2 linked regions of the Haloactinomyces albus genome follow. The protein of the gene in region 2 binds, or shares a complex with, the protein of the main gene of each other region. Links are inferred from orthologs where the notes say so. Each region holds a gene or a part of one and is shown on either strand. Other genes may lie near its edges.

The links.
Region 1: the proteins of tig (region 2) and rpsG are in contact, whole or in part, in a crystal structure (PDB 3GTY), measured with the Thermotoga maritima proteins. The link is inferred for Haloactinomyces albus from one-to-one orthologs. Residues at the interface, in WP_004081061.1 of Thermotoga maritima: Glu122, Val124, Val129, Leu130, Tyr133, Glu188, Gly259, Ile262, Tyr263, Glu266, Ser270, Glu273, Gln274, Glu277, Arg308, Gln311, Ile312, Ser315, Tyr316, Glu325, Arg329, Arg336, Leu363, Phe366, Trp367, Arg373, Leu377, Arg381, Leu384, Glu387; in WP_004081843.1 of Thermotoga maritima: Lys34, Lys52, Lys55, Glu59, Arg62, Gln63, Glu66, Asn67, Lys69, Val71, Arg95, Ala109, Lys110, Lys111, Gly112, Arg113, Pro114, Glu117, Glu121, Ile124, Ala125, Tyr127, Asn128, Asn129, Thr130, Gly131, Lys135, Asp139, Arg142, Met143.

What each region holds. Positions count from the first base shown.
Region 1 is NZ_JAVDXW010000001.1:2,796,101-2,799,362, reverse strand. Bases 318-3,262 are described here. They hold rpsG (30S ribosomal protein S7), read right to left. Parts: upstream 2,053-3,262; coding sequence 1,582-2,052; downstream 318-1,581. Other genes in these bases: JOF55_RS13200 (TNT domain-containing protein), read right to left, coding at 2,808-3,262; rpsL (30S ribosomal protein S12), read right to left, coding at 2,052-2,426; fusA (elongation factor G), read right to left, coding at 318-1,504. Outside these bases: more of fusA, read right to left, coding at 1-317.
Region 2 is NZ_JAVDXW010000001.1:1,269,833-1,273,076, forward strand. The notes cover bases 28-2,954. They hold tig (trigger factor), read right to left. Parts: upstream 2,230-2,954; coding sequence 826-2,229; downstream 28-825. Other genes in these bases: JOF55_RS05910 (ATP-dependent Clp protease proteolytic subunit), read right to left, coding at 28-640; JOF55_RS05920 (ferredoxin family protein), read left to right, coding at 2,469-2,954. Also shown: more of JOF55_RS05910, read right to left, coding at 14-27; more of JOF55_RS05920, read left to right, coding at 2,955-3,244. UniProt on the Bacillus subtilis protein: Involved in protein export. Acts as a chaperone by maintaining the newly synthesized protein in an open conformation. Functions as a peptidyl-prolyl cis-trans isomerase.

The sequences.
Region 1 (3,262 bases), 1.5 Mb from region 2 along the record:
TCTTGTGCGTGAACTCGTGCTTGTCGATCGTCTTGCGAATCGTCTCCCGGTAGGCCACCTGCGGCTTACCGATGTTCGCCTCGACCTTGAAGTCCGACTTCATCCGGTTGACCAGCACCTCGAGGTGCAGCTCGCCCATTCCCTTGACGATGGTCTGACCGGTCTCGTCGTCGAGCTTGACCTGGAAGGTCGGGTCCTCCTCGGCGAGCTTCTGGATCGCCGTCGAGAGCTTCTCCTGGTCGGCCTTGGTCTTCGGCTCGATGGCCACCTCGATGACCGGCTCGGGGAAGCTCATCGACTCCAGCACGATCTGGTCCTGCATGTCGCACAGGGTGTCGCCGGTGGTGGTCTCCTTGAGCCCGACCATCGCGTAGATGTGCCCGGCCTGAGCCTCGTCCACCGGGTTCTCCTTGTTGGAGTGCATCTGGAACAGCTTTCCGATGCGCTCCTTGCGATCCCGCGTGGAGTTCATGATCTGCTGGGCTTGCTCGATCCTGCCGGAATAGACCCGGACATAGGTCAGCTTGCCGAAGAACGGGTGTACGGCGACCTTGAACGCCAGGGCCGAGAACGGCTCCTTGGTACTGGGCTTGCGCTCGGCTTCGGTCTCGCCGTCGCGCAGCATCCCCTTCACCGGCGGAACGTCCAGCGGCGAGGGCAGGTAGTCGCGTACCGCGTCCAGCATCGGCTGGACACCCTTGTTCTTGAAGGCGGTGCCGCACAGGACCGGGAAGGCCTCGCGGTTGATGGTGAGCGTGCGGATGCCCTGCTTGATCTGCTCGGTGGTCAGTTCCTCACCACCGAAGTAGGTCTCCATCAGGTCCTCGCTGGACTCCGCGACGGACTCGACCAGTTCCGTGCGGTAGCGCTGGGCGGTCTCGACGAGATCCTCCGGGATCTCCTCGATCTCGTAGGTCGCACCCTTGGCAACGTCACCGCGCCAGGTCAGCGCCTTCATGCTGACGAGGTCGACCACGCCCTCGAAGTCGGACTCCGTACCGATCGGCAGCTGCAGCACCAGCGGACGGGCGTTGAGCCGGTCCCGGATCGTGCCGAGCGTGAAGTAGAAGTCCGCGCCGAGCTTGTCCATCTTGTTGACGAAGCAGATGCGCGGCACGTCGTACTTGTCCGCCTGCCGCCAGACCTGCTCGGACTGCGGCTCGACACCCTCCTTGCCGTCGAAGACCGCGACGGCACCGTCCAGGACGCGCAGCGACCGCTCCACCTCGACGGTGAAGTCGACGTGCCCCGGGGTGTCGATGATGTTGATCTGGTTGTCGCCCCAGAAGGTCGTGGTAGCAGCAGAGGTAATGGTGATACCCCGTGACTGCTCCTCGGCCATCCAGTCCATCGTCGCAGCGCCGTCGTGGACCTCGCCGAGCTTGTAGTTGATCCCGGTGTAGTACAGGATCCGCTCGGTCGTGGTGGTCTTGCCCGCGTCGATGTGGGCCATGATGCCGATATTGCGGACCTTGGTCAGGTCAGTCAGCACGTCGCGTGCCACGAGTTCTCTCCCCGTTCCCTACAGCAGCTGGAAGCTGTCGAATCGGTGAGCCGAGGCGGGCAGAAGCCGACCCGACGTCACCACCGGTAGTGCGCGAAGGCCTTGTTGGACTCCGCCATCTTGTGCGTGTCTTCGCGCTTCTTGACGCTCGCGCCGAGACCATTGCTCGCATCGAGCAGTTCGTTGGTCAGTCGATCGATCATGGTCTTCTCGCGGCGCTGCCGCGAGAAACGCACCAGCCAGCGCAGGGCCAGGGTGGTGGAACGGCCCGCACGGACCTCGATCGGAACCTGGTAGGTCGCGCCACCGACACGGCGGCTGCGGACCTCGAGGGAAGGTTTGACGTTGTCGAGCGCACGCTTCAACGTCACCACCGGATCGGTACCGGTCTTCTCCCTGCAGCCTTCCAGTGCCGCGTACACGATCCGCTCGGCCAGCGAACGCTTTCCGTCCACCAGAACCTTGTTCACCAGCTGGGTGACCAGCGGCGAGCTGTACACGGGGTCGGCGACCAGCGACCGCTTCGGGGCGGGACCCTTGCGAGGCATCAGCGCTTCTCCTTCTTCGCACCGTACTGGCTGCGAGACTGCTTGCGGTTCTTCACACCCTGGGTGTCGAGCGCACCGCGAATGATCTTGTATCGCACGCCGGGAAGGTCCTTCACACGGCCACCACGAACGAGCACGATCGAGTGCTCCTGCAGGTTGTGCCCCTCACCCGGGATGTAGGCCGTGATCTCCATGCCGGTGGTGAGCTTGACACGGGCGACCTTGCGCAGTGACGAGTTCGGCTTCTTCGGAGTGGTGGTGTACACGCGGGTGCACACGCCACGCCGCTGTGGGCTTCCCTGAAGCGCCGCAGTCGTAACCTTCTTCGGCTTGTCCTGGCGGCCCTTACGGACCAACTGCTGGATGGTGGGCATGGACCGGCTTTCTGCTTGAGCGTTCGCGTCTTCGGTGGTACTCGTTCACACCAGCGCTCGTGGCGAGCACCGTTCGTACCCTGGCGCCGAGCACCGTGTTTCTCGCCCGGTATCGAGCACCATGGTGGCACTGTGCATTTGGGACTCCCCCACGCCACCCCGTGACACGAGGTCGGGCGTGTCGCCCTCGCCTCTGCCTTACGGCGTCGATGGCGCCCCAGCGGGAGTGAACCCCAGTGGGCCGTCAGGAGGAGTTCCGTATCGCCCGCTGCGGTCATCGTGACCATCGAACTACGCGGACACTGGTACGCATGGGCATACGGACCGACCCGATGGGTTTCGGGTCCGAGCAATAAAGATACCTGCCCCGTTTGAAGAGGGTCAAAACGGGGGGTACGGCAGGTACGAACTCGATGGCGCGGGTTCGTCCCCGCCACACGTCGGTACTCTACCTGCCGAGGCAAGAGGGTGTCGCACTCTCGCACCCGTCGCCCGATCGTTCACGGCGAGTCCCGCACACGTGCGGGGCACACCTCGACGAGCCAGTCCCCCCGCGACGAGCTCGGCAGGCGACTGCGGGAGGACAAAAGCGGTTCCACCACCGACCACGCCGTCCTCGCCGCGTACCGTTCCGATCACCACGGCGAACGGCGAGGTCACCCGGTACCGCCGATGCTGCCCCGGCTCGGCCGTGGGCGGGACACCGCGTTGCGGCAGCGCCGTGCCCGCGAGGTGGGCGAGATTACCCTCGACAGCACCGAAGCGGTCGATCTCGACACCTGCTCGCAGTTCATCGAGGTACTTGCCGTCGAGCGCGGCCAGCGGCAGCTCGTCCA
Region 2 (3,244 bases):
CGAACGGGCGCGATCAGGCGCTCGGCATGTTGGCGCGGTTGGCGATGTGGTCGATGAAGCCGTACTCGAGAGCCTCGTCCGAGGTGAACCAGCGGTCGCGGTCGGAGTCGGCGGTGATCTTCTCGACGGTCTGGCCGGTCTGCGCGGCGATCAGTTCGGCCATCTCACGCTTGTGCCGGGAGAACACATCGGCCTGGATCGCGATGTCCGAGGCCGTGCCACCGAGACCTGCCGAGGGCTGGTGCATCAGGATCCGCGAGTGCGGCAGCGCGAAACGCTTGCCCGGAGCACCCGCCGAAAGCAGGAACTGCCCCATCGACGCGGCGAAGCCCATCGCCACGGTCACCACGTCCGGCTTGATGAGCTGCATCGTGTCGTAGATGGCCATGCCCGCGGTGACCGAACCACCGGGCGAGTTGATGTAGAGCGAGATATCGCGCTCGGTGTCCTCGGCGGCCAACAGGATCAACTGGGAGCAGATCTGGTTGGCGATGGTGTCCTCGACCTGGGAGCCGAGCACGATGATGCGCTCCTGGAGCAACCGCTCGTAGACCGAGTCGTTGAGCGAGAGTCCACTGCTCGTGGTCCGCATCTGCGGCGACTGCGCCTCGGACGCCGGAACCGTCTGGTGCTGCGTCACGTCTCCCTGCCTTCTTCCACAATGGACCCGGTCGTCATATCGGTCGACCGGGCCGCGTTGAAGTATTGTCCGTCACCGGGCTGCCGGTGTAGCCGGTGATCCGTTACAACAGACCCTAACGAACGTGGGCGGCACCAGCTTCCCAGTACCGCCCACGTTCGCTCTTAGCGTGTTTTTCGACTCGATCACTCCGAGCCGGTGCTGCGCGACTGCTCCTCGGATTCGGCTTCGACGACCTCGGGCTGCTCCTCGGTCTCGCCGCCTTCCTCCTGCGTGCCGAACAGCTCGTCCAGGTCCAGAGCATTGCCCTCGGTGTCGGTCACCGTGGACTGGCGCACCACGGAGAACAGGGCCTTGCTCCGGCGGATGTCGGCGTAGATCACGCCCAACTGGTTGGACTGCTGGATCTGCTGAACGTACTGGTCCGGGCTGATGCCGGACTGCTGCGCCTGGTAGATGATCCGCTCGGTGAGCTCGTTGTCCGAGACCGAGATGTCCTCGGTGTCGGCGATCGTGTCCAGCACGAGCTGGGTCCGGACCGCCTGCTCGGCTTCCTCACGAGTCTCGGAGTCGAACTGCTCACGGGTCTTGCCCTGTTGCTGCAGCGACTCGACGAAGCGCTCCTCGTCGTGATCGAACGGGTGCACCGCGTCGTGCTCGCGCCCCTCGACCTCGGACTGCACGGCCGTCTCGGGCAACGGGACCTCGGTGTTCTCCAGCAGGGCCTCCAGGATCCTGTCCCTGGCCTGCATGCCCTGCTGCATCCGCTTGACGCGGCCGAGTCGTTCCCGCAGGTCGGCGAGCAGTTCCTCCACCGTGTCGAATTCGCTGGCCATCTGGGCGAACTCGTCGTCGGCCTCCGGCAGCTGCCGTTCCTTGACCGAATTGAGCGTCACCGTGACATCGGCCTCTCGGCCCGCATGGTCACCGGCGACCAGAGTGGTGGTGAAGTTCCTGGTGTCGCCTTCGCTCGCGCCGATCAACGCGTCGTCGATGCCCTCGATGAGCTGCCCGGAACCGATCTCGTAGGACAGGCCGCTGGTCTGGGCGTCGGAAACTTCCTCGCCGTCAACGGTGGCCGACAGGTCGATGCTGGTGTAATCACCGTGCGCGGCGGGGCGCTCGACACCGGTCAGCGTGGCGAAGCGGGCGCGCAGCTCGTCGAGCTGCTCCTGCACCTCGTCCTCGGTGACCTCGACGTCGTCCACGGTCACGGCCAGCTCGCCAAAGGCGGGCACAGTCAGCTCGGGCCGGACGTCGACCTCGGCGGTGAACTCGATCTGCTCACCGTCGGCGATGTTGGTGACCTCGAGTTCCGGACGGCCGAGAGTGTGAACATCGTTGCTGTTGACGGCCTCCATGTACTTCGACGGGACCGCCTCGTTGACAACCTCGTCGAGCACGGGGGCGCGACCGATGCGGCTCTCCAAAACGGGAGCCGGTACCTTGCCGGGGCGGAACCCCGGAATCCGGACCTGCTTGGCCAGTTCCTGATACGCGCGGTCGAAGTTCGGCTTGAGCTCGTCGAACGGCACCTCGACGTTGATCCGTACGCGCGTCGGGCTCAGGTGCTCGACGGTGCTCTTCACGTGGTCTCCTAGTGCGAACGTGCTTGGCTATCCCCGGCGGTGCCGGTGGGAGTCCGGGGCAGACCGCCGGTGGCTCCGTCGACGCCGGGTGACCTCTGAGTCTATTGCGTGAGCTCCGAGTACCCCGTCTCGGGTCATGCATATTCCCCGTACATCTTCCCATGCGTGCGTGAACGCCCGAGGACTGCGGGGCGACGGGCGAGGATGTCCGCTCGCCGCGGCCGTGTTGAGGTGGAGGAGTGCATAAGTGCTCCACCGAAACCACCGGCGCAAGCAGGTGCGCGGCGCTGTCCGTGGCCCTGGGCGAGCCGCTCGCGGGCACGGCCGCGGCGGCCGATACGTGGCTGTGCCTGGAGCAGCACGGCCCGTGGGGACGCGATGCGCTGACGCAGAGTCACCTCGACGCCGAGCTGGGAGCCGCCCTGGCCGAGCGGGCGGACTCCAGCGGTGTTCGCGTACAGCTGATCCGGCGCCCCGGGCGACATCCGGACGCCGGTGACGGCGGAAGCCGTCGGATCTACCTGGCGCACACCCGGCCGGGGGCGAGTTGGCTGCGCACGGCGGAATCGACGGATCCGTCCGAGCTGCTCGCCCTGGACTTCGACCGACTCGCGGACGGCAAGCACGATCACTGGGGTGATGCGGTCACCGATCCCGTGCTGCTCGTCTGCACCAATGGCAAGCGGGACCAGTGCTGCGCAGTCCGGGGCCGTGCGCTGATCGAGGAACTCGCGGGTCGCCATGACGGCGCGCTGTGGGAGACCACGCACACCGGCGGACACCGGTTCGCCCCCGCCGCCGTGCTGCTTCCCAGCGGGTACACCTACGGGCGTCTGGACGCCCGGCATGCCGATGCGGTCCTGTCGGCGGCGTGTGCGGACAAGGTCGTCACCGACCACTGCCGGGGTCGCTCGTGCTGGGACGGCGCAGGTCAGGCCGCCGAACTCGCCGTACGCGAGCACGCGGGCGAGTACCTGGCCGATGCTCTGTGGGTGCGGGATCCGGCCCCGAGCGA